Linked DNA regions of Congzhengia minquanensis. The main gene of each other region encodes a partner of the protein of the gene in region 2 in a complex. Links are inferred from orthologs where the notes say so. Each region holds a gene or a part of one and is shown on either strand. Other genes may lie near its edges.

The links.
Region 1: the proteins of tsaE (region 2) and tsaD are in contact, whole or in part, in a crystal structure (PDB 6N9A), measured with the Thermotoga maritima proteins. The link is inferred for Congzhengia minquanensis from one-to-one orthologs. Residues at the interface, in WP_004082108.1 of Thermotoga maritima: Leu37, Gly38, Lys46, Lys57, Val59, Lys60, Ser61, Thr63, Phe64, Thr65, Leu66, Met67, Val69, Pro71, Tyr82, Arg83, Leu84, Asp86, Asp88, Phe89, Asp93, Ile128, Asp130, Glu131, Arg134; in WP_004082750.1 of Thermotoga maritima: Cys10, Asp11, Arg49, His50, Leu82, Gly84, Gly135, Gly136, Glu154, Thr155, Leu156, Asp157, Asp158, Ser159, Glu162, Asp165, Lys166, Arg169, Leu170, Tyr175, Lys213, Thr214, Leu217, Tyr218, Gln221, Arg222, Asn324.

What each region holds. Positions count from the first base shown.
Region 1 is NZ_JACRSU010000004.1:96,803-111,950, reverse strand. Bases 6,531-9,530 are described here. They hold tsaD (tRNA (adenosine(37)-N6)-threonylcarbamoyltransferase complex transferase subunit TsaD), read right to left. Parts: upstream 8,535-9,530; coding sequence 7,527-8,534; downstream 6,531-7,526. Other genes in these bases: H8698_RS10735 (L-threonylcarbamoyladenylate synthase), read right to left, coding at 8,971-9,530; rimI (ribosomal protein S18-alanine N-acetyltransferase), read right to left, coding at 8,522-8,983; mltG (endolytic transglycosylase MltG), read right to left, coding at 6,531-7,497. In the rest of the region: H8698_RS10775 (5-formyltetrahydrofolate cyclo-ligase), read left to right, coding at 1-91; H8698_RS10770 (DUF6106 family protein), read left to right, coding at 119-619; H8698_RS10765 (competence/damage-inducible protein A), read left to right, coding at 689-1,915; recombinase RecA, read left to right, coding at 2,041-3,051; H8698_RS10755 (alpha-mannosidase), read left to right, coding at 3,070-6,120; more of mltG, read right to left, coding at 6,169-6,530; more of H8698_RS10735, read right to left, coding at 9,531-9,996; H8698_RS10730 (6-phosphofructokinase), read left to right, coding at 10,134-11,228; H8698_RS10725 (WG repeat-containing protein), read left to right, coding at 11,263-12,789; UDP-glucose 4-epimerase GalE, read left to right, coding at 12,819-13,826; H8698_RS10715 (choline/ethanolamine kinase family protein), read left to right, coding at 13,889-14,767; H8698_RS10710 (hypothetical protein), read right to left, coding at 14,821-15,148.
Region 2 is NZ_JACRSU010000004.1:267,701-282,766, forward strand. The notes cover bases 4,282-7,199. They hold tsaE (tRNA (adenosine(37)-N6)-threonylcarbamoyltransferase complex ATPase subunit type 1 TsaE), read left to right. Parts: upstream 4,282-5,489; coding sequence 5,490-5,909; downstream 5,910-7,199. Other genes in these bases: H8698_RS11485 (hypothetical protein), read left to right, coding at 4,282-4,656; H8698_RS11490 (hypothetical protein), read left to right, coding at 4,794-5,486; tsaB (tRNA (adenosine(37)-N6)-threonylcarbamoyltransferase complex dimerization subunit type 1 TsaB), read left to right, coding at 5,913-6,620; rpiB (ribose 5-phosphate isomerase B), read left to right, coding at 6,622-7,059; H8698_RS11510 (deoxycytidylate deaminase), read left to right, coding at 7,068-7,199. Also shown: rbr (rubrerythrin), read right to left, coding at 1-444; H8698_RS11465 (response regulator transcription factor), read right to left, coding at 599-964; H8698_RS11470 (helix-turn-helix domain-containing protein), read left to right, coding at 1,087-1,344; H8698_RS11475 (sugar phosphate isomerase/epimerase family protein), read left to right, coding at 1,504-2,274; H8698_RS11480 (helix-turn-helix transcriptional regulator), read left to right, coding at 2,373-2,678; more of H8698_RS11485, read left to right, coding at 2,785-4,281; more of H8698_RS11510, read left to right, coding at 7,200-7,547; H8698_RS11515 (RNA polymerase sigma factor), read left to right, coding at 7,646-8,227; H8698_RS11520 (anti-sigma factor family protein), read left to right, coding at 8,268-9,389; H8698_RS11525 (hypothetical protein), read right to left, coding at 9,686-9,928; H8698_RS11530 (SGNH/GDSL hydrolase family protein), read right to left, coding at 10,019-13,474; H8698_RS11535 (hypothetical protein), read left to right, coding at 13,672-13,929; H8698_RS11540 (MarR family winged helix-turn-helix transcriptional regulator), read left to right, coding at 14,032-14,493; H8698_RS11545 (ABC transporter transmembrane domain-containing protein), read left to right, coding at 14,490-15,066. UniProt on the Escherichia coli protein: Required for the formation of a threonylcarbamoyl group on adenosine at position 37 (t(6)A37) in tRNAs that read codons beginning with adenine.

The DNA.
Region 1 (15,148 bases), 170 kb from region 2 along the record:
TTATGGTCTGCTGAAAACAGACTTTCAAGAAGAACCTACAGATATTCCTCTTAACGTTATTATTACAGAAGAAGCATTGTATGCATTTTAAGGTACATAGAAAGGCGGCAAACGATAAATGGATTTGTTCTGCGAATATTTAGTGAAAAAGAAAAGCATGTCTGACAATTTAAAGCGTGCCGGACTGATTCTGGCCTGCGCAGCAGTGTGCTTTGCCATCATTTATTTCAGCCTGTTTGTAAAGCGGGCGTTTATTTCCGCCATGCCCATTTTAGTAGCGGCGGCGATTTACGGAACAGTTATTTTCGGGCGCAATTTTTCACTGGAATATGAATATATTTTTACCAACGGCGTTTTAGACATTGACGTAATTAAGGGCCGCGCCCGCCGGGCAAAGCTGATATCCGTGCCCTGCAGAAAAATTGAGTATATGGGCCCTGTGAAGGAAAAACGCGACTCGCAGAACAAGGTGGTTGACGCCGTTTATGACGAAAAACGCCCGGGAAAATATGTGGTTACGTTTTCAGACCGCGGCGAAAAAACAGACCTTTATTTTCAGCCGCCGGAAAAACTTCTTTTAAATATGAAAAAATATAATCCCAGAAACATTAATATTTAATACATACCGGACCGGCTTTTTCGTGTGCCGGTCCGGTTTATTATCCTTTTAGAATATGCAGGTGAAACCATGACGGCAGAAATTATTGCAGTGGGAACAGAGCTCCTGTTAGGAGACATTTTAAACACAAACGCCCAGTTTTTGTCAAAGGAACTGGCGCAGCTGGGAATTGGCGTATATGCGCAGACCGTGGTGGGCGACAACGCCGGGCGGTTAAAAGATGCGCTCAACGCCGCCCTGAAACGGGCAGACATCATGATTCTGTCCGGCGGATTGGGGCCGACTGACGACGATATTACCAAAGAAACAGCGGCTGAGGTTTTCGGACAAAATTTAATTTTTCATCAGGAAATTTATGATAAAATTTTGTCACGCATTTCAAAAAATGCACCAGAAACCAATAAAAAGCAGGCATATGTGCCGGAGGACGCGTATATTTTAACCAACGACAACGGAACCGCTCCCGGCATTGTAATGGAAAAAGACGAAAAAATGCTGATTTTGCTGCCCGGCCCGCCGGCGGAACTGGAGCCCATGTTTTTAAACTTTTGTCTGCCGGTGCTAAAACAAAAAACAAATTGTGTGATTGTTTCTGAAACCATTCGGCTGTTCGGCATTGGCGAGGCGCAGGTGGGTGAAACGGTGCGCGATTTGGCCGTCTGTGACAATCCCACCGTTGCCCCTTATGTGAAAAACGGCGACGTAACCCTGCGCATCACGGCCAGGGCGGAAAGCGAAGCGGCCTGCGCCGGGCTCATTGCGCCGGCGGCAGAGGAAATCCGCTCCCGGTTCGGCGATTTTGTCTACGGCACAGGCGAAACAGATTTAAAAACAAAAGTTGTGCAATATTTGATTGACAACCGCCTCACCGTTGCCACGGCGGAATCTTGCACGGCAGGTATGATTGCCGCCGCCATTGGCGACATTCCCGGCGTGTCGGACATTTTTTGCGAGGGGTTTGTAACCTACAGCAACGACGCGAAGGAAAAAAATCTGGGCGTGCCCGGTAAGATTTTAAAATCTTTCGGAGCCGTAAGCGCGGAAACCGCAAGGGCAATGGCAGAGGGCGTATGCAACAGAACCAATGCTAAAATCGGCATTTCCGCCACCGGAATTGCCGGCCCCGGCGGAGGAACAAAAGACAAACCCGTGGGGCTGGTTTACATTGGCGTTTGCGTAGACGGCGAAACCAGCGTAAGAAAATGCGAGCTGAAAGGAAACAGGGATCGCGTCCGTTTTATGACGGTGCTGAACGCCTTTGACGAACTGAGAAAAAGACTGAATATTTCGTCTTGACAAAGGAAAAAGAAACGGTTATAATGAATATCGAACAAATGTTCTTTAAGGAGGAATATCAATTGGCAAAAACAACGCAAAGCAAAGAAATTGGAATTTCAAAAGATAAGAAAGAAGCCATTGAAATGGCGCTTTTGCAAATTGAAAAAAGCTATGGCAAAGGCGCGGTGATGAAACTGGGCGACAAACAGCATTTAAATGTTGAGTCGCTGCCCACAGGGGCGTTAAGCTTAGACATTGCCTTAGGAATCGGCGGCCTGCCAAAGGGCAGAATTGTGGAGATTTACGGGCCGGAATCCTCCGGTAAAACCACCGTTGCGCTCCATGTGATTGCCGAGGCGCAGAAGCGGGGCGGCGAGGTGGCCTTTGTAGATGCGGAGCACGCGTTAGACCCGGTTTATGCACAAAAGCTGGGGGTGAATGTTGAAGACCTAATCGTTTCTCAGCCGGACACAGGAGAACAGGCTTTAGAAATTGCGGAAATGCTGGTGCGAAGCAACGCCATTGACGTTATTGTAATCGACTCAGTTGCCGCGCTGGTTCCGAAGTCGGAAATTGAAGGCGAAATGGGCGACTCCCACGTAGGCCTGCACGCGAGGCTTATGAGCCAGGCTCTCCGCAAGCTGGCAGGCGTAATCAACCGCACTAACACCATTGCGATTTTTATTAACCAGCTGCGCGAAAAAGTTGGTGTGGTCTACGGCAATCCCGAGGTGACCACCGGCGGACGGGCGCTGAAATTTTACGCCAGTGTTCGGCTCGACATCAGAAAACAAGAGCTTATAAAACAGGGCACAGAGGTGATCGGCGCCAGAACAAAGGCAAAGGTTGTGAAAAACAAGGTTGCCCCCCCGTTTAAGGAAGCGGAGTTCGACATTATGTATGGCGAGGGGATTTCCAAAGAGGGCTGTATCTTGGACATCGGCGTGGCCGCCGGCGTAATTTCCAAAAGCGGCACCTGGTATAATTACGGAGAGGACAGAATCGGCCAGGGCAGGGAAAATGCGAAAAAATATTTGCGGGATAACCCGGAGGTCCGGGATAAAGTTGAGTCTGAAATCCGCGATATTCTTTTTGATAATGACGAAACAGAATCAGATGAGGCAAAAGCAGACAGCGCCCCCATTGAGGAATAAAACAAAAGGAGATTGTTTATGGAACATTTTTCAGATGCATTGCTGGTGAAAAAAATCAATAAAATTATTTCGGTTTTAGAAGAAAAACTTGTTGTCAGTTCGCAAAAAATTAAAAATGTTACATATACCGAAAGCGGTTACACGAAAGATAATCTGCCGCCTGAAGGGGCAGAGTGGAAGCAGATGGAGGACAATACGGAATTTGTCTGCCACGACCGTCACTACTGGTTCCATTTTTCGCTGAAAACGCCTGAACTTTCGCCGGAGGAGGCGGTTTATCTCTCCTTTCAAACGGGCAGAGAGGGCCAGTGGGACGCGGTAAATCCGCAAATGCTTTTGTTTTTAAACGGCGAAATTGTTCAGGGGTTGGACACCAACCACACAGAAGTGAAGGTTGCCCCCAACACAGACTATGAAGCATATGGCTACTTTTATGCAGGTCTTTCCGGCGACACCGTTCGCTTTATTCCCAGAATTATCGTAAAAAACACCGCGGTGGAAGCGCTGTATTACGACATAAAGGTGCCCTTTGAGGCTGCAAAACTTTATGACGTTGACAGCCTGACCAACATAACCATAATGCGTGCGTTAGACAACGCCGTGCGCAAACTCGACATGCGCGATCTTGCTGCGCCGGCATTTTATCAAAGCGTTCAGGCGGCATCCGCCTATCTTGCCGACTCCTTTTATAACGGCGTTTGCGGAAAAGACGACGGCGTTACCATCTCCTGTATCGGCCACACCCACATTGACGTGGCCTGGCAGTGGAGGCTGGCGCAAACGGTGGAAAAAGCCCAGAGAAGCTTTGCCACGGTGCTGAAACTGATGGAGGAGTATCCGGAATATAAATTCATGTCTTCCCAGCCCCAGCTTTATCAATATGTGAAAGAACATGCGCCGGCGGTTTATGAAAAAATGAAACAACGCATTGCCGAGGGACGGTTTGAGCCGGAAGGCGGCATGTGGCTGGAGGCCGACTGCAACATTACCGGCGGCGAGAGCTTAGTGCGCCAGCTCCTTTTAGGAAAACGGTTTATGAAAGAGGAATTTGGAGTTGACAGCAAAATCGTCTGGCTGCCGGACGTGTTCGGCTACAGCGCAGCACTGCCGCAGATTATGAAAAAAAGCGGCATTGAAACGTTTGTCACCTCAAAAATCAGCTGGAACGACACCAACCGCATGCCCTATGACGCATTTATGTGGGAAGGCATTGACGGAACGGAAATCTTCACATACTTTATTACGGCGCAGAATACGGAACACGCAAACAGCCAACCGGAAAATTATTCAACATATGTGGGTACAATTACGCCTTCCATGGTGCTGGGCACCTGGAAACGCTTTGAACACAAGGGTTACAGCAGCGAAGCCTGCATCACCTATGGCTATGGCGACGGGGGCGGCGGCCCCACCAGGGAAATGTTAGAATATCAGCGGCGGCTTTCCTTTGGTCTGCCGGGTATTCCCAAAACCAAAACCGACACCGCCGGAGCGTTTTTAGACAGGGTGAAAAAAAGCTTTGACCAAAATGCGGAGGAAACAGGCAGAACGCCAAGATGGTGCGGCGAGCTATACTTAGAGTTTCACCGGGGAACCTACACCACCATGGCGGCCAACAAAAACTATAACCGCCGGTCGGAATTTTTATACCGCCAAACAGAGGCGCTGGCTGCGACAGCCATGAAGCTGACGGGCGCGTCTTATCCGGGAAAAGAAATTTACAACGCCTGGGAAATCATCTGCTTAAACCAGTTCCACGATATTATTCCCGGCTCCTCCATCCGCGAGGTGTATGAGGACTCGAAACAACAGTATGAAACGATTTTAAGCACGGCGAAAACCCTCTCTAGCACTGCCATGGATGCTCTTTGTGCGAACATTAACAGCACGAAAAGCGGAGTTCTTGTGTATAACCCCCACTCCTTTGCGTTCAGCGGCACGGTGGACCTTGGCGGCAGACAACAGACCGTGTACAACATTCCGCCTTTCGGCTGGAAAGTGGTTGCGGCAAAAGAGGAACCCTGCACGGTTTCCGTTACCGAAAACTCCATCAGCAACCAATATTACACCATTACCTTTGAAAACGGCGACATTATTTCGTTCGTTGACAAACGCGCCGGACGGGAGCTGGTGAAGGCAGGCTGCAAGCTAAACCGGTTTAACTTCCACGAAGATTTCCCCTTCTGCTATGACGCGTGGGAAATCAGCAAATATTATGAAGACAAAACCTATGGCGCAGATGAGGTGCTTTCGCCGGAAATTATCTGCGAGGGTGCCCGGGCAGGTTTAAAATTTACAAAACGGTTTGGAAAATCCACCATCTGCCAGACGATTTTTCTCTATAATGAGGAGGAGCGGATTGATTTTGTAACTTCTGCCGACTGGAACGAAGAACACATGATGTTAAAAGCGGAATTTCCTTTTGACCTTCACGCAAACGAGGCCACCTACGAAATTCAGTATGGCAGCGTGAAGCGCCCCACCCACACCAACACCAGCTGGGACGATGCGCGGTTTGAGGTATGCGCCCAGAAATGGATGGACGTTTCAGAAGAGAACTATGGCGTCAGCATTTTAAACGACTGCAAATATGGCTACGGCGCCAACGGTTCCGATATCACCATCACGCTGTTGCGCTCTCCCACAGAGCCCAATCCAGTGGCGGACAAGGGGCACCACGAATTTACATATTCCCTGCTTCCGCACAACTGTTCGCTTTCTGAAAGCCATACCGTGCAGGAGAGCTACAAACTCAATGCAAAACCTGTATGCCGTGAAATAACTGCCCAAAGCGGCAGTCTGCCGGAGGAATTTTCATTGGTTTCCGTAAACAGTGAAAATGTTATTATTGAAACAGTGAAAAAGGCAGAAGACGACGACGGGATCATCATTCGGCTTTACGAGCACGGCAACCGCCGTGAAACGGTTTGTCTCACCTTTGGTTTTCCTGCTGCAGAGGCTTTTGTGTGCGATTTAATGGAAACGGAACAAGGCACGTTAGCTGTAGCGGATAACACCGTTTCTTTTGAAGTGAAACCCTTTGAAATTGTAACATTAAAAATAAAATAACAAAAGACGCCCGCCGAAAATCGGCGGGCGTCTTTTGTTTGCGGCCAATCAGCCGTTTTTATTTTGCATGTGTTCTTCATAGGTCTTAGAAAAATGGTGTTTGTTGTCGCTGCCCAAAACAAAGAACAAATAATCCGTTTCTTCAGGATACAGCGCTGCCTCAATGGATTTTTCCCCCGGTGATGCAATGGGCCCTATGGGCAGGCCCTTGTTAATATAGGTGTTATAGGGGCTGTCAATTTTTGTGTCCTCAACTGAAAGCACCGGCTTGCGCTCCTTTAAAACATACTGCACTGTTGCGCAGGACTGCAGGTAAGGGTAGTTTGAGCTGTCCATCCTGTTGTGGAACACGCTTGAAACCAGCTTCCTATCCTCATCCCCCAGCGCCTCGCGCTCAATGATAGACGCCAGCGTCACCGCTTCGTCCATGGTCATGTTCATTTCTTTAGCGCGGCCTTTGTATTTTTCGTACACCTTGTCGAACTGGGCCAGCATTTCATTTATAATTCCATACTCGTCCCCTGCTGTAAACTCATAGGTGCTGGGGAACAAATACCCCTCAAGGCGGTTGTCCCGCTCCGGAATGTCCTTTACGAAATCATAGTCAAAATCGCCGTAATCCACCAAATAGTAGAACTTGTCCTTGTCGATTAATCCCTTTTCTGCCAGGGTGTCGGCAATTTTATAAATTTCATACCCCTCCGGAATGGTAATCTTCACCGCATCCACATTCACGCCGGACTGGGTCAGAGCTTTAAAAATGTCCTCATATCCTGCGTTTTTGTTTAGCTTAAATTTGCCAAAGTTATATTTTCCATCCACGCCGCGGACTTTGGACATTAGTCGGTAAAAGCCCTTTGAATTTACCAATCCATTTTTGTTTAAAATTTTTGCTATCTGTACGGTTCCTGCGCCCTCGGGGATGGTAACCACCACTTCGCCGTTCTGGCCGCCGGGCATATAGTCTGCATAAAAATATCCGCCCGCCACAACAACTGCCACAATCAGCGCCGCAAAGAATATTTTCAGCGCAAGCCGCTTGTTTTTCCGTTTTTTTGCTGCCTGTCTTTTTCGTTCTATGGCCCTTTTCTGCTGGGAGGTGGGCTTTCTCACCGTCATCAGCTCAATTTCGGCCTGATTGCTTTCAGGTTCGGCTTCGTCCTCATCTTCCGGAGCCGGCCCTGGCTGAGTTGCGGTTTCCGGTTCCGGCCTGTTTTGCGAAACGCTTTTAAAAATGTTTTCCATCTTTTCCTGGGCTTCTAATTCGCCCGGGCTGGGTGTTTCACGATTTTCTTCTGTCTGTCCTAAATCTGCATGGAACGGTTCGCCGCCTGTCAATTCTTCTTTGCGGCTATCGTATTTTTCCTTTTCGTCCAAACAAAACACTTCCTTTCCCTTGCCAAAACTTACAATTTTAAGTTCGCTACAGCGTTTAATGAGCTATCGGCAAAGTCGTTGCTTTTATATTTATAAAAACCGGCGCAACCAATCATTGCGGCATTGTCCGTGCATAAAACCGGCTGCGGGTAGAATAATTGTAACTGTTTATCGCGGGCGGCCGCTTCAAACGAGGCGCGCAGTGCGCCGTTTGCGCTGACGCCGCCGGCCAGAACAAGCTTGTCCGCCCCCATATTCTCTGCGGCACGCAATGTATGCTTTGTCAGCGCCTCCACCACCGCTTTTTGAAATCCTGCGGCAATGTCCGCCCGGTTCACTTCCTCCTGCTTTTGTTCTTTCGTGTGGAGATAGTTGATAACCGAGGTTTTCACCCCGCTGAAACTGAAATCGTAAGGGTTGTCTGAAAATTCCACCTGGGGGAATGTCACCGCGTCTATGCTGCCCTCTTTTGCTAAAGCCTCAACTTTCGGCCCGCCGGGATAGCCCAGCCCAATGACCCGGGCGATTTTATCAAATGCCTCGCCCGCCGCGTCGTCCCGCGTGCGTCCCAAAATTTCAAATTCCGTATAGGTTTTAACATGAAGAATATGGCTGTGGCCGCCGGAGGCTACCAGGCAAACAAAGGGCGGCTCTAAATCGGGGTGCGTAATATAATTTGCGGCAATGTGCCCATGAATGTGGTTTACGGCAATCAGCGGAATATTTTTTGCCGCACTGACCGCCTTTGCGTAGGAAACACCCACCAAAAGCGCACCGATAAGGCCCGGCCCGTAGGTTACAGCCACAGCGCTTAGGTCGTCATAACTTACTGCCGCTGTTTCCATTGCCTCAGCCACTACGGTGGATATATTTAAAACATGGTTGCGGGAGGCTACCTCAGGCACCACGCCGCCAAATTTTTTGTGTATGTCAATCTGCGACGAAATGATGTTAGACAGCACCTGCCTGCCGTTTTTTACCACAGCAGCGGAGGTCTCGTCGCAGGACGATTCAATCGCTAAAATTAAATTCTCCATTTTGTTCCCTCTGTTATTGAAAAATATTTTGTCATAATCAGCGCGTCTTCCGTGTTGTCGTAATAGTTTTTTCTCCGGCCCACTTCTTCAAACCCCTTTTTCTCATACAGCGCAATCGCGCCTGTATTCGATTCGCGGACCTCCAGTGTCATTAGGGTTAAAGACTGTTGTTCTGCAAGAGAGATGAAATCGTCCATCAGCGCCGAACCCAAACCACGGCAGCGAAAATTCTTTGCCACGGCAATGTTGGTTATGTGCCCCTCTCCGGCCAAAAGCCACATGCCCATGTAGCCTACGGCCCGGCCGTCTTCCACCGCTGCGCGGTAAACGGAAAACTTGCCCGATAGTTCTTCTAAAAACATTTTTTCAGTCCATGGGTGGGGAAAGGACTCCGCCTCCACCGTTAAAATATCAGCAAGGTGCTCCGCCGTCATATCTACGATTTGCACGTTATCACATTCCCTCCGCAGGATTTATAAATTCTGTTTTTTAAGGCGGTTACAATGCCGCCGGGCGCAAACGGAAGCTCTGCAAAAATTACGTCCGCCCCAAGGGCGTCTGCCTCGCGCAGTGCGCCAAACAACGCTTTTGCATATTCTACCGGCTCTTTGCCGCAGTCAATCACATCACAGTCATACAAATCCGTCTGTCCGGCAGTTAAAACGCAAACCTTTTTGTTCTTACAAGCCGTTACCTGCTTCAGGATTGCGTCCCGGCAGGTTTTGCCTTCAAACACAACCATTTCTGCCTTCGGCGCATAGTGCTTATATTTCATTCCGGGACTTTTGGGAGACGTTGTGTCCTCGTCCCGGGGCGCATAGCCCGTAACCTCTCCCAAAAGGGCCGCTAACGTCTCCTGGGATACGCCGCCGGGCCGCAAAATCCGCGGCGGGGTGACGGTTAGATCAATCACTGTGGACTCAAGCCCCACGCGGCATGACCCGCCGTCTATAATATAATCAATTTTATCTGACAAATCCTCCGCCACATGAGCTGCGGTGGTCGGGCTGGGCCGTCCTGACAGGTTCGCCGAGGGCGCTGCCACCGGCACCCCGCTTTTTTTAATGAGTTCCCGGGCAATTTCATTTTCAGGGAAGCGGATTGCGACAGTTTTTCCGCCTGCTGTGACCACATCTGGGACAAGATTGCTTTTGTTTAGTATAATCGTTATGGGACCTGGGCAAAGTATGTCCAGGATTTTTTCTGCATTCTCCGGCACGGTTTCCGCTAAACTGTACACATCTTCCTTAGAAGACACATGCACAATTAAGGGGTTGTCAGAGGGCCGCCCCTTTGCACCATAAATTTTTTTTACCGTCTGTGCATCAAGCGCATTGCCGCCCAGGCCGTAAACCGTTTCTGTGGGAAAGGCAACAAGCTTCCCTTCTGCCAGTGCCTTTGCAGGCTCGCTCAGCTTTTCAAAGTCAGCTGTTGATTCAATTTTAATCATTTTTGAGGTCATACATAGTCACCCAGTATTTCATTATACCATTGTTTTTGAAAAAAAAATAGTTTTTTTTCATATTTTATTGAAATTTACTTAAATATAGGTTAAAATAGAAGTAATTATCAGAAAATTTTTTACATCAGGGAGGCACTATGCAGAGAGAAATTAAAAAAATTGGAATTTTAACGGCGGGAGGGGACTGTCCGGGTTTAAACCCCGTTATCCGTTCCGTTGTCAGAACTGCAATTTTAAAATACGGCCTGGAGGTTGTGGGCTTTAACCACGGCTACAAGGGGCTGTATCACAACGACGTAACAGAACTAACCTTAGATTCCGTTTCGGGCATTCTGCCAATTGGCGGAACCATGCTCTATTCTTCGAACAAGGATAATCTTTTTGACTACACCGTAGAAGAAAACGGAAAAATGGTGCAGAAAGACGTGTCCGACGTTGGCGTGGAGAACATGAAGAAAAATGGCATTGACGCAATGGTAATCATCGGCGGCGACGGAACGCTGACCAGCGGGCGCGATTTTGCACGCAAGGGCGTAAAGGTTGTCGGCGTGCCAAAAACCATTGACAACGATTTAAGCTGCACAGACTATACCTTCGGGTTCGACACCGCGGTGAGCGTTGCCTGCGAAGCGGCAGACCGGCTTCATTCCACAGCGCTTTCCCACAGCAGGATTATGGTTTTGGAGGTTATGGGAAGATATGCCGGTTGGATTGCTTTGGCAGCCGGAATTTCCGGCGGCGCCGACGCGATTTTAATTCCGGAAATCCCCTACGATATTCAAAAAGTGGCCGATTCGTTAAAGGAACGCGCCAGCCGCGGCAAAAACTTTGCGGTTGTGGTGGTTGCAGAGGGCGCAAAATCTGTTTCCGGCGAGCTTCATGTGAGCAAGGTGATTGAAGGCAGCCCCGACCCCATTCGTCTGGGCGGCATCGGCAACAAAATTGCCGAAGAGCTGGAGAGCCTGGTGGGGCTTGAAGCGCGGTCCACCATTTTGGGGCACATTCAGCGGGGCGGCTCTCCTACGGCTCACGACCGCATTTTATCCACCCGATACGGCGCCGCGGCAGTTGAGCTTTTGATGCAGGGAAAATTCGGCATGATGGTGACCTTAAAGGGCGACGACATGGGATATGCCTCTTTAGAAGACGTTATCGGAAAAAATAAGGCGGTTGATCCCAGCGGCGAGCTGGTCAGCATTGCGAAAGGCATTGGCATTTCGTTCGGCGACTGATTGCGCAAAAGTAGAATACAAAGGTGTGAGGTTTATGAAAAAAACAATAACAGTATTGCTTGTGTTACTGCTGGTTTTCGCAGCAGGCCTGTCTGCGTCTGCAGCCGGCTACACGGTGGTATGCAGCCCACAATACAACATGGCGGAATCCTTTGAAAGCAGCGTTACAAAGGTTTCAAAAAATTCAAAATGGGCGTTGGCCGACACCAACGGCACCGCCATTACAGGCTACAACTGGGAGGCAATGGGAGACATCACATCTGAATATATTCCGGCAAAAAAGGGCGGCAAGTGGGGTTACATCACTCCCGCCGGAGCAGAGCTGATTCCATATCAATATACTACGGCGGGCTGTTTTAAAAACGGCGTTGCAATGGTGCAGAAATCAGACGGCAAGTATGCATATATCAATATTTACGGCGACGTGATTTTTCATTCGCCGTTTACATATTCTTTCTCACCGTCTGAGGGTGCTATCTGCGGCATGATAAACGGTCTTTATGGTTACAGCGACACGGAGGGAAACATTATTATTCATCCCCAGTTTGAAATGGCGTTCGACTTTCACGAAGGTTACGCTGCTGTGAAGTTCGGCGGCAAATGGGGATTTATCACCAGCTACGGCGCATATTCCGTGAAGCCTGCTTACGACTATGCAAGTGATTTTAAAAACGGTTATGCGGTGTGCCGCTTAAACGGCAAATATGGCATTATAGACACTGCGGGAACGCGCACCTCCTCTTTCGATTTCGATTATATCGGCCCGCCGGACAACAGCAATCGGTATCCGGCCAAGGCTGGCACGGTCAGCGGCTTTATTCATGCCAACGGCGAATGGCTTTTAAAAACGCAGTATGATTTTTGCTATCAATATACTGACGGCGTGGCAAGGGTTTATAAAGACGGCAAATGGGGCTACATAGATGAAACGGGAACCGAGCTGGTGCCCCCCACCTTTGCAGACTGCGGGGAATATCACAACGGCAGAGCGCCATATTCGTTAGACGGCGTGCTTTGGGGCTATCTCACATTAAACGTGAAACCGGCAGAAACCACTCCGCCGGCAGTTGACACGCCCACCCCCACGGTTACCCCTACACCAGACAATACAACCTCACCAAACACAGACGGGCCAACCATTCAAAATCCCGCGTCTGACAGTACGCGCCCCTTAACTCCCGATAGGGAAAATTGCATTTCCATGAAAATTGGCTCTAAAATTGCGCTGAAAGGTATTGATGAGCGGACGTTGTCTGCCCCGCCTGTTTTAATTGACGGCACGACAATGATTCCCGTTCGCGACGTAGTGGAACTGTTAGGCGGCAGCATCGCCTGGAACGCGGAAAACCAGAGAATTAATATCAGCTTGAACTACATCACCATTTCCATGACAGTGGGAAGCAAGATTGGATATGTAGCAGGAATACCCACGCCGATGCAGCAGGCCCCCGTTCTTTTAAATGGTTCTACTTTGGTGCCGCTAAGAAATGTGGTCGATGGATTGAACTGCGAATTAAAATGGATTGATACACAGCAGAATATTTACATATATTATAAATAGACATTGATTAGAAAGGTTGAAACTTGAATATGGCAATTTTAGTTACCGGCGGAGCCGGATTTATTGGAAGCCACACCTGCGTGGAGCTGTTGGAAAACGGCTATGAGGTTGTGATTGTTGATAACTTTATCAACTCCAAACCAGAAGCTTTAAACCGGATAAAACAGATTACAGGCAAGGATTTTAAATTTTACGAAGCGGATTTGCTGGATAAAGCAGCCGTGGAAACTATTTTTATAGAAAACAAAATTGATGCTGTCATCCACTTTGCGGGCCTGAAGGCCGTAGGCGAATCGGTTGCCCAACCAATCCGCTACTATCACAACAATATCTCGGGCACGCTGATTCTCTGCCAGGTTATGCAGGAAGCCGGCGTGAAAAAAATTGTGTTCAGCTCTTCAGCCACAGTTTATGGAAGTCCTAAAACCGTTCCCATCCGCGAGGATTTCCCGTTACATACGACGAATCCTTACGGCAGCACCAAACTGATGATTGAAAACATTTTGCAGGATATTTTTGTGGCGGACAACGAGTGGAGCATTGCGCTTTTGCGCTACTTTAACCCCATCGGCGCTCATAAAAGCGGCTTAATCGGCGAAGACCCCAACGGGATTCCCAACAACCTGATGCCATACATTGCCCAGGTTGCAGCCGGAAAACTGGAAGTTTTAAGTGTTTTTGGGGATGACTATGATACGAAAGACGGCACCGGTGTACGGGATTATATTCATGTGGTTGACCTAGCGCAAGGCCACATTAAGGCTGTGGAAAAGGTCCTCGGCGGCTCCGGCGTTGACGCATATAACCTGGGAACAGGCATTGGCTACAGCGTTTTAGATATGGTACACGCTTTTGAAACGGCAAACAATGTAAAGGTGAACTACAAAATTGCGCCCCGCAGACCCGGCGACATTGCCGTGTGCTTTGCAGATCCGAAAAAGGCAAAAGAGCTTTTGGGCTGGCAGGCGCAGTTCGGCATTGAGGACATGTGCCGCGACAGCTGGAAATTTGTGAAACAAAACCCCAACGGATTATGATTATAAATAAAAAGCCCGCCAACCGGCAGGCTTTTTTGTTCTACGAATTGAGGTGATAAACCATGTCCTTACCCGAGCAACGCATTTGCCAGCTTTTAGGCCGTTTGGGCTGGAACCGTTCAGAATGCACAATTGCACCACAGCCAATGGGCAGCACCAACGAAAGCTATAAATGTTCCTACCGCGATGAAGAATTTGTTTTGCGGCTCGGCACTCGTCAGGCAGGCATATTATCCATCAACCGCCATGCCGAGGAGGCTGCGTTAAATCTTGTTTCAAAGCTTTCCTGCGGTGCAAACCTGGTTTATTACGATTTGGAAACAGGCAATATGGTGACCAAATACATTTATGGCAGAGAGCTGGCAGCTGATGACTTGAACGACCCGAAACGGCTTGCGCAAATGGTTCAGGTTCTAAAAACCGTGCACACGCAAAAAACTGCATTTGCATTTGATTTTTATGGCGACGTGGAACGCAGGCTGGAAGTGTTAAAAGAACACAATATTTCCCTTCACCCGGAGTTTTCCCGCGCTTATGAAATATATAGGATTTGCAGGGAGCGCAACAGCATCGATTCCAAACTCCATTTTGGGCTTTGCCACGGCGATCCCTTTGTAAACAACTTTGTTCTGTCAAACAGCGGGCAGCTGTTTTTGCTTGATTATGAATATGCCGGCATGGGCGACGTGTTCTTTGATTTGTCCTGCATTGCACCAGGCTTAACGCCTGAAAAGCAAAAAGAACTTCTGCGCCTCTATTTCGGTGAATGCACGCCGTTTCTTTTGGAAAAGCTGTATGACTTTTTTATCATTAACCTGATGTGGAACGGTACCTGGGCGTATGTGAAAAGCTGTGACGTGCCAAAAGAGGTGTTCGATTATATTCAGTTTGGCGATTTTCATATGGATAGCATTTTAAAGTCCGGAAGGCCGAAGAAATGAGTGAAAAGGCTGCGGAGAAACAATTGTTTCTCCGCAGCCTTTTACCTTTGAATTTATACCGGAATACTCATTAATACAATTGCTATAATTCCTGTTCCGGTGCCAATCCACCGGCGTTTATCCAGCCTTTCACAAAACAGCAATACCCCAATAATTGTTAAAAGCAGGGTAACACCCCCGTTATAAGCCGGAAAAAGCAGTGTTCCGTCAATTACGCCAGCAGCATAAGTGTTTAGCGCCTGAAAAAGCCCTAAAATTATACCAATAAGCGCAGCAGAAGCAATAATTTTTGGCTTTATTCGAAACGTCTTTTTTTGGCCTGATATACTTAGTCCCAAATAAATTAACCCAGACAGTACTGTTGCCGCGAAATATGCACTA
Region 2 (15,066 bases):
TCCGCAGTTCCTGCAAATCCAAATTGCGTTGCCGTCTTTGGTGAACACTTTGTTTTGCTCCACGTTTTCTAATGTGCGTTTGAAACGTTCCTCGTGCTCCTTTTCAATTTCGCCTACATGCTCAAACAGCCAGGCGATGTGGTCGAACCCCTCCTCCTTTGCAACCTGGGCAAACTCGGGGTACATCTGCGTCCATTCGCTGTTTTCCCCGGCGGCCGCAACGGCCAGGTTTTGTTTTACGTCTTGAATGCCGGACAGCTCTTTCAGCCAAATTTTCGCGTGGGCATATTCATTGTCCGCTGTGGTCTGAAAAATGCCTGCAATTTGTTCATATCCCTCTTTTTTTGCCGCGCCTGCAAACATGGCATATTTATTTCTTGCCTGAGATTCGCCGGCAAACGCAGTAATTAAATTTTGTTCTGTTTTTGAGCCTTTCAGTTCCATATTTATTCTGCCTTTCCGCCCGCTGATGTAAAATGGCATCGCTTCTTTAGCGGGCTTTTTTAAGAAGCGCTTTTTCTTCCCCTGCCGCGGGGCTTTCATCTACCATTATTGCCCAAAAAAATTTTTTTATACGGAAAACCTGTATAGAAAATTTTTAAAAAATCAATTTGTTTAGGCAGGCAAAAAAATCTGATTCCAAGACGGGCAGTTCCAAAAATGCGTCGGCACAGCCTTCCGCTATGCCCTGCACAAAATCCATCCAAACATGACGGCTGAGAACAACAAATTTTGTTTGCTTACTATGACGGTGCATTTGTCTTAATACAGACATTTTTTCTGCTATGGGCAGGGAAAAGCCGATGAAAACAAAGTCTGGCAGAAACAGGTGATATGCCGCAAGGCCCTCTAAAGGAGTGCAGGCATATTTTACTGCAAAACTGCATGCATTTGCACGATTTAAAAAAAGTTTTACGTTATCAAATAGCGTAATGTCTTCGTTAATGATTAATAACTTTTTCACAGATATCCCCTCAAAATATAAAATAAATTTACGTTTTGCTGATTATTAACACAATTATACAAAAGATATATGTTAAAGTCAAGAAAAATTCTGAACTTTAACATATAGTGAGTGTGATTTGTATGAAAATTTATGATTTTAATGGAAAAAAGAATATTTGTGGAAACCAAATTCGGTTGGCGAGGGTTAGAAGAAGAATGTCGCAGTCTGACCTGGCAGCAAAAATGCAGGTGGAAGGGGTAATTTTGGAACGGGACAGCATTTCGCGGATTGAAATTGGCACCCGGTTTGTTACCGATTATGAGCTATTAACCTTTGCAAAGGTGCTGAATACTGATATTGACTGGCTTCTTACAGACGGGGATGATGCGGATGCTTGAGACTGCCTTTTTATATTTTAACAGTTTTTAAAGTTCGAGAAAGTTTCTTGACAAGCGTTGTAATTCGTAATATAATATAATTAATTGTGTGACATTTGCAGATTATGACAGAAAAAAAGACAAAATGTGACGAATATTGCGCAGAATGGAGATTGTAAAATGGAAAAATTGGGCTTACAGCTATTCACCATCAGAGACTTTTTAAAAACCCCTGAAGACGTAAAAAACAGCTTTTCAAAACTCATAGAGCTGGGCTACACCGAAGGGCAGACCGCAACAAGCGACTGGTATGGCATGGGCGCGGAAAAGTTCCGCGACATCTGCCGGGAAACCGGGCTTTCCATTTGCGGAACACACTATAGTTTTGACCGCATTTATGACGCCACCGACGAGGTGATGAAAGAGCACGAAATTGTGGGTACCACTAACATTGGTATCGGCGGAATGCCGGGTTTATCTGAAATGACGCTGGAATCTGTGAAGGTGTTTGTTGAAAAGTTTAACGAAGTTGCACGAAAGATTCATAAGCACGGCTTTAAGCTTACATATCACAACCATCACTGGGAATTTGCCAAGCACAGCGGCGTGCGGATTATGGACTATTTGGCGGACAACTTGGACAAAGACGCAACCTCTTTTGTGTTGGATACGCACTGGGTGCAGGCCGGCGGCGGCGACGTAATTGACTGGATGAAAAAGCTTGCCGGCAGGATTGATATTCTGCATTTGAAAGATTATAAAATTGAAAACGGCGAACGGGCATTTGCCGAGATTTATGAGGGCAACATCAATTTCGACGGCGTTTTGAAAACGGCGGAAGAAATCGGCGTGAAGCATTATGTTGTTGAAGAAGACACCTGCCCCGGCGACCCGTTTGACAGCATTCGGATTTCGGCTGACAACTTAAAGGCAAGAGGGTATTTAAAATAGTGGAGTTAACGTTTTGCGGCTTCGTAAAATGTTGATGAATATAAAGGCTTCGGATGGTTTTTGTGCCGGCCGTCTGCGGCTTGTAGGATGTGATTCAGATGAATAGGGAATGCACATTGGGGAAAGATGAAAAGCAGAGGTTAATTCATTGTCTTGCAAAAAGCCTGAGGGGATTCAGAGCAACGTGCGGATGGTCGCAGGAGAAACTGGCTACGATTATCGGCGTAACAAGGCAGACGGTACTCGCGGTCGAAAATGGGAAAAGGGAAATGACCTGGACAATGTTTTTAGCGTTTTCACTGTTGTTTTTGGGCAACGAGAAAACAAGACAGAGCTTTATCGAGTCCGGCGCGTACACGGAAGAACTTGCATGCTTTTTAGGCATTAGCGAGCGTAGACGATAGGAACACAATTTAAAAGGGGGCACCCGCGTGTATTTGTCTTTTTTGGGGCGAATATGCGCGGGTGTCGTTCTAACTGCACTTTGCAGCTTTCGAGGTGATTTTTTTTATGAAAGAGCATGAAAAAGCGGATAAAGTGAATATGGAAGAAGAACCGGCCTTTGGAAACGCCAGTTTCGGCATTCCGGCCGACTGCACCCAAAAGCAGAAGATGAGCGGCATTAAGCTGGCCTGCTACATTGTGGTGGTTCTGCTGGTTTGCAGCGTGGTTTACGGAAGCTACCGGGCTGCCACCTCATACTTTTTGCCGGTGATGACGTTTGACAAGTCGGCCCAGCCAATTTTATATATTAAAAATTCCGAAGTGACGCTGAAAACAAAAGAGGACCGCAAGGGAAAAAGCGTGGTGAATTCTGAGCGGTTTGTAAGCTCTGACGCCCAGCGCTATGTGCAAATGTCTGCAGACGGAAGAACTGTTTTTTATGCGCAAGACAGCGCAGACAGCGCAGCTGGCTTCGATTTGTGTTACCGCAGAGTTTCGGCAATTGACGACGACAAAGACACACCGGAGGAGGCCGTGCGTATTGACGGCGGTGTGACTGATTTTAAAATTCATCCCGAGGGGCAGTTTGTGCTGTATTTAAAAGGGACGCGGCTGTATTTTTCCAATTTAACCAGCGCACACGTTGTGGCTTCGGACGTTTCCGATTTTTATTTGAGTAAAAACAATCAGCAGATTGTATATTATAAAGACGGCGGAAAAATGTATACCTGCGGAACGGCGAAGAAGGACATGCCTGTGTTGGTTGATACAGAGATTGACAAGGTGCTTTCGGAAAAGGATGAATATGCCAAAGTTTTTTATATCAAACAGGGCGCGCTCTTTTTGAAGGAAACGGACAAGGAAGCAGTTTGCCTGGCAGAGGACGTGAAAGATGGAATTTTGCTGGGGGACTATGTGTATTTTGTGAAAGAAGAAGTGCGGCCTAAGCGGTTTCAGGAGGTATTTTATGACGACAAGGCAGCCCGGGACGCAGGGACGGAAAAGCCGTTGAAATCAGATTTTATGACGCCGGACGAAACCGGGCAACCGGTTTTCGACGAAGCCGGGTATAACGCCGCGCTGAAACGGTTTGAGGAAAAAGAGTTCCGCGAATCCATCCGAAATTATTTTTTAATAAACCCTGTGATGGAACCGACAAATGTGCTATATACCATGAAACGCAGCGGTCCGAAAGAGGTGGACGCCGGACTGACGGAAGCGTCGCTGGCTTATAACAGCTGCAGGCAGGCCATTGTTTATAAAAAGGAAGCCAAAGGAAATGAAAAAATTAGGTTCAGCACGGTTGAAAGTGTTGACGATGCGCTTTTAAAAATTGCGGACAAGCAGGCGGAGCAAAAGGAAAACAGCCTCTATGTGCTGATGAAAGACAAGATGCCGTTTTTGGGAATAGACCGGTTTCCCGGCGGGCAGATTGAAATTTCTTTGGACGGAAAGTTTTTATATTGCATTGAAGACGTAGGCGATGACGGCCGCGGAACCCTTGTGCGCTATGCTATGAGTGCGAAAGAGCTGAAAAACAGAAAGGAACTGCGGGAGGGTGTGACGGATTTTGCGTTAGACGGCGCGGATTCTACCATTGTGATGGTGTTTGACGGGAACAAGCTGGGACTGAGCACGGGAGATACGTATACGCACCTTTCAGACAGCTCCTGCCATTCGTTTTTCTATGTGGACGGCACCCTCTATTTCTTTGACGACTATGATTTTGCATCCGAATCGGGCAGACTGAAAATGTTCCGTGACGGAAAGATTAAGCTTGTGGACACAAGCGTGCACGAATTTGACGCAAGAAACTTAAAAACCGTAGCCTATATTAAGCATTTTAATAAGGAATTTGGCTTTGGAGATTTATACCTGAAGAGCGGCAATAAAAGAGGGAGAAAACAGGATATTTGCGTCAGAAGTATTCTGCATTGACACAATTCGGAAAACTGCCATCCAACAGAGCGCAATTAGGCGGGGTTTGGACAAGTTTTTCTTTACTTTATCTTTTATTTATGGTATAATATACGCAAAATAAAGGTAGAATTTAAATTTATTAGGAGGTAATGGGAATGAGAAGGTCGAAACGGTCTAGAGAAGAGGACTATATAGAAGAAAACGAAGCATTGGATGAAACAGAAGATTTAGAAGAATATGTCGAAGGGGATTATGACGGGAACGATTACGACGAAGAAGGCTATGACGAATCTGACGAAGAATTTGACGAAAACGGCGAACCCATTAAAAAATCCGGAAAGGGCAAAAAGGTTTTAACCGTTTCCATCATTTTGGTTGCTTTAGTGGCGCTGTTTTTTGCGTCTTCCAAGCTCACGGGCCTGTGGCTGGACTATAACCAGGAGCCGTCGAGCTATCAGAGCGACGCGCCTGACTTAGATGATGACAAGTCCCTGACAGATGATGTGGACAACGCGAACAACTCGGCTGATAACAGCGAGGCGCCCGTTGTAAACAACGACGATTCCAAGCCGTCTTCAAAGGCGACGTCTGCGTCTACGTCAAAATCCAGCTCGAAAACAAGCTCCTCCAAGAGCACAAAGCCCAGCGCAAAGGCAAGCTCCAGCGCAAAAGCTTCGGCTTCAGCAAGCAGCAATGCATCGAAATCGCCTTCCGCTAAGCCAAGCTCTGCAGCTCCGAAATCAGAAGCGCCAAAAACTACAACGCCTGCAACCTCTACGCCGAAACCGGAAACGCCTTCTGCCAAACCGTCTTCTCCTGCCATTGTTCCCGGCAATCCGGCGGCATAAGGCATGGAACTGAAAACGAAAAGCAGCGGAGAAACGCAAAACGCTGCGAAAGAATTTGCGGCGCGGCTTCGCGCCGGCGATGTAATCCTCCTGCGCGGTGAAATGGGCGTGGGAAAAACCGTATTTACAAAAGGTCTGTGTCGGGCTTTGGGCGTAGAGGATTACGTTACAAGCCCGACATTTACTGTTGTGAACGAATATGAGGGGAAGGCCTTCCCCATTTATCACTTTGACCTTTACCGGATTGAAGACGAAGACGAGCTTTTGGAAATTGGATTTGAGGAATATTTGCAGTCCGGCGGTGTATGCATCATTGAATGGCCCCAGAACGGACAGCGGTATTTGCCGGAGCACAGGTATGAGGTGGAACTGAAAAAGGAAGACGGTGCAAACGACAGGACAATTGTAATTTTAAAGAGGTAACCTATGTTAATGCTGAGCATTGATTCATCATCTCAGGCGGCTACCGCCGCTGTTCTGCGAGACGGTGAGCTGTTATGTGAATATACGCAAAATCAAATGAAAACCCACTCTGTGAAAATGCTGCCCATGATTGAGCAAATGTTAAAGGACGTGGAGCTAAAGCTTTCAGACATTGATGTGTTTGCCTGCGGAATTGGGCCGGGGTCATTTACAGGTGTGAGAATTGGCGTGGCAACTGTGCGCGGGTTTGCAAAAACACTGAACAAAAAGGTGGTTCCTGTAAACAGTCTGGAAATTTTGGCGAACAATGTTTCCAGTTTCAGCGGAAGTGTGTTTGCGCTGTTAATGGCCCGGGAAAATGAGTGTTACGCTGCTGTTTATGAAAACGGGAAGGAAGTTGTTTCCCCCTGTGTGATGACCACCCGTGAAATTGCCGCTTTAGGAAGCAATCAGACCTGCCTTTTGGTGGGCGACGGGGCGCTGAAAAACAGGGAGTTTTTTCAAACTGCGCTGCCGGGCGCGAAAATTGCGTTTGGCCGCAGCAATGTGCTTTCCGCCGCGTCGCTGGGCGAGGTTGCTTTCCAAAAGAGCGCAAATGGCGCAGTTTCAGACTGTGAGGGGCTAATTCCTCTTTATCTTAGAAAATCCCAGGCGGAGCGGGAATATGACGAAAGAATAAAAACGGTGCCGTCAGGCGGAAAGGATGCGTAACATGAAAGTAGTAATTGGCTGCGACCACGGCGGCTTTGAACTGAAAGAAGTTTTATCCGCCCATTTAAAGGACAAAGGGTTTGACGTTGTTGACGTGGGAACCTACGACACCAATTCTGTGGACTATCCCGACATTGCCCAAAAGGCCTGCGAAGAGGTGACCTCCGGCAGATGTGAATGGGGCGTGTTGATTTGCGGAACGGGAATCGGCATTTCCATTGCCGCCAACAAGGTAAACGGCATTCGGTGTGCACTGGTTTCAAACGAATATTCCGCTGAAATGACCAAACGGCACAACAACGCCAACATGGTTGCCTTTGGCGGCAGAGTGACAGGCCCGGATCTGGCAAAACATATTTTAGACGCCTATGTCGGCGCCGAATTTGAGGGCGGCAGGCACGAAAAACGAATTGAAAAAATTAGCGCTTTGGAAGGGTGACAGCCTGTATGAAACAAAGACGGGACAAAACCAACTATTATTTAGACATTGCCCAGGCAGTGGCGGGCCGTGGAACGTGTCTCAGGCGCCACTATGGTGCGATTATTGTAAAAAACGACGAGATTATTTCCACCGGCTATAACGGCGCACCCCGGGGCAGGAAAAACTGCATTGACTTAAACCACTGTGTGCGGGAGGAACTGAAGGTTCCCAGCGGCGAGCGGTATGAGCTGTGCCGGTCTGTTCACGCAGAAGCCAACTGCATTATCAGCGCCTCCCGGCGGGATATGCTGGGAGCGACCCTTTACCTGGCCTGCCTGGACGGAAAGACAGGAGAGCTTTTAGCGGGCACCAACAGCTGCACCATGTGTAAGCGGCAGGTGATTAACGCAGGAATTCAAACCGTAATAATCCGCGACACAAAGGATGAATTCCGCGTAATAGACGTAAATAAATGGATTGAAGATGACGATTCGCTATCCGATTAAAAAAATTTTTAAAAACTCGGCCCGCGCCGGGTTTTTGGTTTACTAATCTTCATTTAATTGGGTATCCTATAGATGATTATGGAAAGGAGGGCATTGTTTTGGACGAGAATGAACTGATTCGCCGCAGCAAGGAAGGCGATACGGAAAGTTTTTCACAGCTTGTGCTGATTTATGAGCGCAGGATTATAAACTATGCCTTTCGAATGCTGCGCGACCAAAACGACGCGGAAGACGCGGCCCAGGAAGCCTTTTTAAGAGCCTACCGAAAGCTGGACTCTTTTAACGGCGACGCGGCATTTTCTACCTGGCTTTATACGATTTTAAACAACATTTGTTTAGATATTTTAAGAAAGAGAAAGCGCAGCGGCGAACATGCCCAGGTGAGCATTAATCAAAGCAGCGCAGATGACGATGAATATGAAATTCAGATAGAGGACTCCTCTCCCGGTCCCTACGACAGCTACCGCAAAAAGGCGGCTATGAAAGCGCTGGAGGCGGCAATTGAAAAGCTATCCGACGAGCACAAAGCGGTAATTGTCATGCGGGACATTCATGGGTTGGAATATGACGAAATTGCAAAAGTGACGGGAACCTCATTGGGAACGGTGAAATCCCGCATCAGCCGGGCGCGAATTGCCCTCAGAAAAATTTTGGAAGAAGACAGGGAACTTTTCACTTAAAATTTCGTCTTATTCTATAGAAGAAAGGAGAGAAGCACATATGGCAAAATCGGAATGCACGAACATATTAAATTTAATACCGCTTTATATTGACAACATGCTTTCCGACGAAGAGAATGACATCGTGTGTGAACATATAAAAGAATGCGCGTCCTGCAGGGGCGAATATGAATTTTTAAAATCTATCATGGCAGGCGCCGAAAGCCTTCCTGAAATAGAAGTTCCGAAAGATTTTCACGAAACTCTGATGAACAAGGTTCGGGCAGAGGCAAAAGGCCAAAAACTGCACAGGCACAAATTTTCGGGCTGGCGTTCTTTTGCCGGAATTGCCGCGGCTGCCGCGGTGGTTGCCGTTTCAATCGTATCGTACATCAATCTTGAGGGGAACGGAAATTCTGTGAACCCTGATGAATTTATTCCGTCAACATATCCTTCTGAAGCGCCGGGTCAGCCGAATTCTGACCAGGGCACAGACGTTGTGCTGCCGGGCGTGGAAGACAAATACGAACATACACAGTCACCTGAATTGGACGAAAGTGGGAACGCGGCGCAGCCTTCAGCTAAGGCTCAGCCCTCTGCCAAGGCGCAGCCTTCGGCTTCAGCACAGACACCATCTGGTGCAAAAACAGGCAATAACAACCAGAGCGGCCAGACACCTGCCGCGGCGGACAAAAATACCGTAAAACCGGACAACTCCCCATCGGCACAGCCACCGGCGGCGGATAACCGGAGCAATGGGGGAACGGCGCCGGAAACGCCTATGCCGGCTGATGTGAACAGCAACGATATTTCTGCCTTTAAAACAGACAATGACGTAGACGAAGCTGCTGAACCCAATGTTGTGTCTGACAGCGCTGGACAGGAGGCAAAGTCCGGCGGCGGAGGAAGCTCTAAAGGAAGCTTAGGAGCAGATCCTGCGGCAAACGGGGCCACGGCTGAGCGCGCGGCAAGATTCCGCGTGATTAACGTGACCGTTTCTGAGGAGGAATTCAGCAGGGCAAAAGAAATTTTGTCGGGCTATCAAAAAGACAAAACCGGCTACCGCATGGAGCAGGACGCTGACAGCGTGCTTTCCAAGCTGGAAAAACTGAAGGGTTTTTCTGCCAAGGCGGATTTAACTGCTGACTCTGACAGCGACTACATTGTGTTAAAAGGTGAATAAATAAAAATAATAAATTGTAAATTATGAACTGTACCAGCAAGGCTACTAAAAGACGTATTTGGCTTAGGAATGTTCTATAGAATTTCCGTCTTAACAAAGACGGTGTAATGTCATAGTCTTGAATCAAAGGGGAAAATACGCTTGCGATATATTGAAATGGTCACTGTGGAGTTGTAACTCTGCAGTGACCGTTTCTTTTTTTGAGCATTATATATTCATGCTATAGCTACTAAGTTGCATGTATTTTTTACTTTTGGATATAATTTTTTATAGTGCTGATTCTAATCTGTCTTTTATTATTCCGGTTTGCGCTTGTTTTTATTAATGAGACCAATGATTAGCCCGCCTAACAGCCCTGCTACGACGCAAATAATCATTCCCCTGAGGAAGTTCCCGAACAACAGGTTTCCTGCAGAAAAGCCAGCGGCAACGCCAAACGCAAAACCAATGCCGATAAAGCCGCCAAGCGACAGACGCTTCACATCTTCATACTCCACTTTTTCTGTATCTTCTGTAACAATTTTATTTTTTTCTTCCATTTTAACCGAATCCTTTCCGTAACAAATAATGCTTGCGCAGCAAAGACTTTCTGTACATATTATATCATGCTTTCTTGAAAAATGCAAATTTTAGTTGGTTTTTGGTTTGCAGTAATAGTTTCCGGTTTCCAGTGCGCGGATAATTGTGTCTGCATAGACAATATGCCCCTCGGCGGAAGGGTGAATTTCGTCATACAAATATCCCTCCGAAACAGCGTCGCTTCCATTTAAATGGGTTCGCAAAGCGCCGGACAGGTCAATCTGCGGAATGGAAAACTCCTCTGCAACCAGGCTGTGATACCGCGACAGATTGGTGTAGCCCCGGTCGGCGGCATATAGAAAGATAATATACGGAATTTTTTCGCCTGCACAAAGCAAATTCACCATTTCACGCAATTCGCTGCGCATGTCCAACCCGCCGTCATCGGCGGAAAAATCAATGAAAACCACATCCGGCTGCCGGGCCGCTACATCTGCCGTCCGCAAAAGCCCATCTGCCGTGGTGCTGCCGTCCTTTGCAGACTGGACAATTTGAATGGTTTTGTTGTAATAGGTATCTTGAAAATATTCCGAAATAAAGGCGCTGTAAGAGGCGGTTTCAGGCGCATACAGTCCCTTTCCGCACATGGGGGAGCCGCCCAGGAATGCAACGGTAATTTGCTCCTGACCATCAAAGGGAGCGTTGTTTTTTGGAAACGACAACGCCGTTTTGCTGTCGCAGCAGGGCAGCATGGATGAGAAGCTTTCAACGGCAAACAGCTTTACCTTTGCTGCGCCGTCTAAAGGTGCAGCACCGTGCAGCACATTTGCGGCCGTCTGCGTCTCAACGGGGATATAAACCGTTTTTAAAAGCTGGTTTTCCGAACTGTAAAACGCCAGGCAGACATCAACTTTGGGCTGTGTAAAATTCGGCGCAAAAACAGACTCGATTTCATATTCTGCATCAGCCCCCTTTATGGATAGGCTGGGGAGCACTTTTCCCGCAACAATTTGCTCAAATTGAACGCGATAGACCGCGCCAGTTTCGCCAGCCTTGCTTTTCGGAATAATTTCTATTCCCGGCCGGCTTCCTAAAAGCATGTCGGGAATTCTTAATAACGTTTTGCTGTCCCCTTTACAATAGGTCATGCCAATTACGGCATAATTTCCATTTTCGTCCCCTGAAAGGAACTTTAAGATGGAGTTTCCCTCTTTCACTCCTTCGTTAACGGTTTCAAAGTCGTAATAGATTGAAAAATAATTGCCCACGTAAAGGGAGGCGCCGGTGTCTTCCGCGTGGAGGTTGTCAATTTTAATTTCGTCGTCTAATTTATTCAATCTCTGAATTTGAATGTCTGCCAAGCGAAAATCCGCCGGCCCGGACGCGGCAATTTTAAATTTCGGCAGGCGGTAGTGGTCGCCTTCATAATCCCATCGGTAAACACATTCATATTTTTTCCACTCGTCTGTCAATTGCATATTCTGGGACGTTGACGGTACTTCGTCGGCGTTTGACGAAACCCAGCCGCTGCCGTTATAAAACTGATAGTTCCAGGCGGTGGGCGTTTCCTGGCTTTCGTAACCGTCTGTGGAGTTCATGCGGGCAAAATAATCGTCATAAACCAGCGTTTCGCCGCTGTTTACATTTAATTCGGTGTATTTGTGGGTAAACAGCGGGCCCTGATACATATAATATGGAATGTCGCCGGTTTCACCTGTCAGGCTGCCATAGCCGAAGCGTCCCTCGGTGTTTATTTCGGTAACGTCGCTGTTTCGAACCGGACCGGTTATGCTTCTGTCAAACATAGGGGAAAGGCTTTGACCCACGCTGTCCGGCGAGTCGGCCCTGGCCCAGAAAGAAATTTTATAATAGGTTTTGTTTTGCACCTCAACGCTTTGACCGGGACGGCCATCCTCTTGTGAAAGCTTTAGCACGTTGCTGCAGGGCACGCCGCTGGTTTGGGCAAAGGTTTCGTCTTGAACAATGGTTCCTGCCCCAAAAATGTTGGGCAGCAGGTTATTTTCACCGGGGGCGAAGCAGGTACTGTCCCAGGTGGAAAGGGTGTTTATGTCCTGGGGGGATTTCATACTTAAGTCCCCGTTTAAAACAAGCTCCATAGGCTCAATGGAAATGTCGTCAAACCAAACCTGAAAATCTTCAAACCCCGCATAAACTGTGTTTCCGGACGGGTCCTCATAGGAATAGGCATAGGTCATTTTTTGGCCGTTAATGGTTTCGTCTTTTAAAGCAGCAGGAATTCCATTAATGCGGAAGTCCAAGCGCACAGAGGCGTCGTTCTCTGTGTCGCGGCCCAACATGGTTTCGTTTGGTTCATACCAGATTATCTCAAATTTTTCATAGTTTTGTGAAAGCTTCTTTTTTAAAATCGTATCTGCCCATTTGTGTTTGGAACGTTCTAAACGGTTTTCACTGGGCCGCTCGGGAATCATTTTAAAATAGAAAGGTTTTTCTTCAAAATAGCTGACAAGTGCGTCAGATGCTTTTGCCCAAAATGAAATTTTATAGGCCCTGTTGTGAATAATGGAAGTGTTTTGGTCAAGATGGGCGGACAGCTCCATATACCCATTCGGGTTGCCGTTATAGGTCAGCTTTAAAGCGTGGGTGCTGCTTTGCGATGGAGCGGCGTCATTTGCTATCGTTTCAATTTCCGCTTTGGAGGCGGTAGACGTCCAGCGCACACCGGAGGCGGCAGCCCACGAGGAGCTTTCAAAGTCGTTGGTGACGGAAGCGTCTTTTACCTCGCCCGCTTTTTCCACAAAGGGGGTTAGGCTCCAGTCGTCAATGGCATAATCGCTGTAAAAACCGTTTTCGTCAATATTTCCCTCGCTGTCGGTGATAGAGGCAATAAATTCGTCGGTATAGTCGGAAAGGGTTTTAATAGAATGTTCGTTAGAGCCAATGCGCAAAAACATGGAGCAGGAAACAGGCTCCGTTTTTTTAACAAAATATTTCCCCAGCTTGCCCGGCATGGTAAACGTGGTTTCCGCCAATTTCCAGTCGCCGGATATGGTGCCGTCTTCCTTTTTAAACCCAATTTCTGCACCTGTAATTTTCACCAGGTTATAGTAACCCGAAACGGTTTGGACGGGAATGGTGCAGGCTTCGTCCTCATAAAGCGGGGTGCCGTTGTTCATAATAAAAAAATTAAAGTTTGGCGCCACTTTATAAATTTCATTTGCAATCAGCTTCACCCAAGCGCTTAACCGGTAGGTTCTGCCGGGAACGAGGTTTAAGTTTTTCACGCCGTTGTTCACAATGCCGTTTATGGTCGCCGCGCTCTCGGCCCGAACATGCAGCGCGGCGGCAGAGCCGCCGGCGCCGGGCACAAATTCTTTTTCCTCTGCACGGTTATCATAACTTGTGGCAATGGGAAGATTTTCGTCGTTAAAATCGGACTCATTTTCAAAAGAAAAGCAAAAAGCGTCGCCGTCATATTTTGACGGGACAGATTCTTTGGCAGCCGCCGCAGCTTTTGTTTCGCAAGTGTGGGAAAACGCAGGTAAAATCAGGATAGCAGCAATGAGCAAACACACAAACTTTTTCATAGGTTTTCAAGCCTTTCCGCCCTTATGCAGGGACAAACTTTTTTACAATTTAAATTAATTTGATTTTAACATAAAAATCCGGAACGTGCAACTTTTTTCTGCATTGTCAAATTACTTCGTTTTACATATTTTTGCGCTGGGTGAAGAAACTAAAAAGGGGCGTTAAAACCTTTTTAATTTAAAGTGAGGTGGGTTTTATGAACAGAAAAATGTATGAAATAAACGCGCGAAAAAAACCGACTGAGCACTATGACCACTTAGACGACGCATATGGAAATACTAACTCTGCAACTGAGTGTACGGGATTAATTGCACACGCCCCGCTGACGGAGGAGGAGTTGGAGTCCTTTATGGATATTTACGACTTCTCACCGCCAATTGTAATTTCTGACAGTGCCGAGGCCGGAAGCGGCCCCGCATATGGCAGTGACATCACCACTGACAGCATCAAATAAAGTTTGAACAATTTATGAAGTCTATTGACATGAACGATGAAGCGTAGTATAATTAACCTGTTAATAATTAACAGGTTAATTATTTTTTGAGGAGGCGGTGAAATGGCGCAGGAGGACGACAGACTTATGGAGCTTGCTCATGGGTTCGTTAAGGTAAATCGGCTGCACCGTGCTTATTGCGACAGGCTAATGGCGGAAATTGATATGCACAGAAGCCAGCATATGATTTTGATGAACCTGGCACATCAAAAGACAAAAACATCACAAAAGGAGCTGGCCGACAGGCTGGAAATTAGTCCGGCGGCGGTTACAGTGATGATTAAAAAGCTGGAGAAGGGTGGATTTATTTCAAAAAATTCATCAAAGGGTGACAGCCGTTTCAACGAAATTGCGATAACCGAAAAAGGACGGGAAACGGTGCAAAAGACCCATCAGTTTTTTTTAGATGTAGATAAAACGCTGTTTTCCGGAATTGATGAAACGGAGCTGTGCGTTTTGGAACACTGTTTTGCAAAAATGGCAGATAACCTGACAGATGTGTTAAAAAAGGAGGAGAACACGTGAAACGGTGGATGAAATATGTAAAGCCCTATAAATGGTATTTTATTTTAGGGCCGCTTTGTATGATTATTGAAGTTGTGGGCGAGGTAGTTATGCCCAAGTTTTTGGCGTCGATTATCAACACCGGCATCGCGGACAAAAGCGTAGGATATGTGTTGATGATTTGCGCGTTCATGGTGGTTACGGCGCTTTTGATGATGGCCGGCGGCGTGGGCGGCGCCTATTTTGGCGCAAAGGCGGCAGTTGGCTTTGCCACGGATTTAAGAAAAGACGTTTATGGAAAAGTGCAGGAATTTTCGTTTGCGAATATTGATAAATTCAGCACAGGGTCGTTGGTGACGCGGCTCACCAACGACATTACACAAATTCAAAACTTTATCAACATGCTTCTGCGCATGTGTTTAAGAGCGCCGGGAATGCTGATTGGCGCGCTGATTATGGCAATTCTTTTAAGCCCGTCGCTGTCTGTTATTTTTGCGGTGGCAATGCCGGTTATTTTAATAACGCTGCTGTTTGTTATTTCAAAGGGATATCCGCGCTTTTCAAAAATGCAGACGAAAATCGATGCGCTCAACT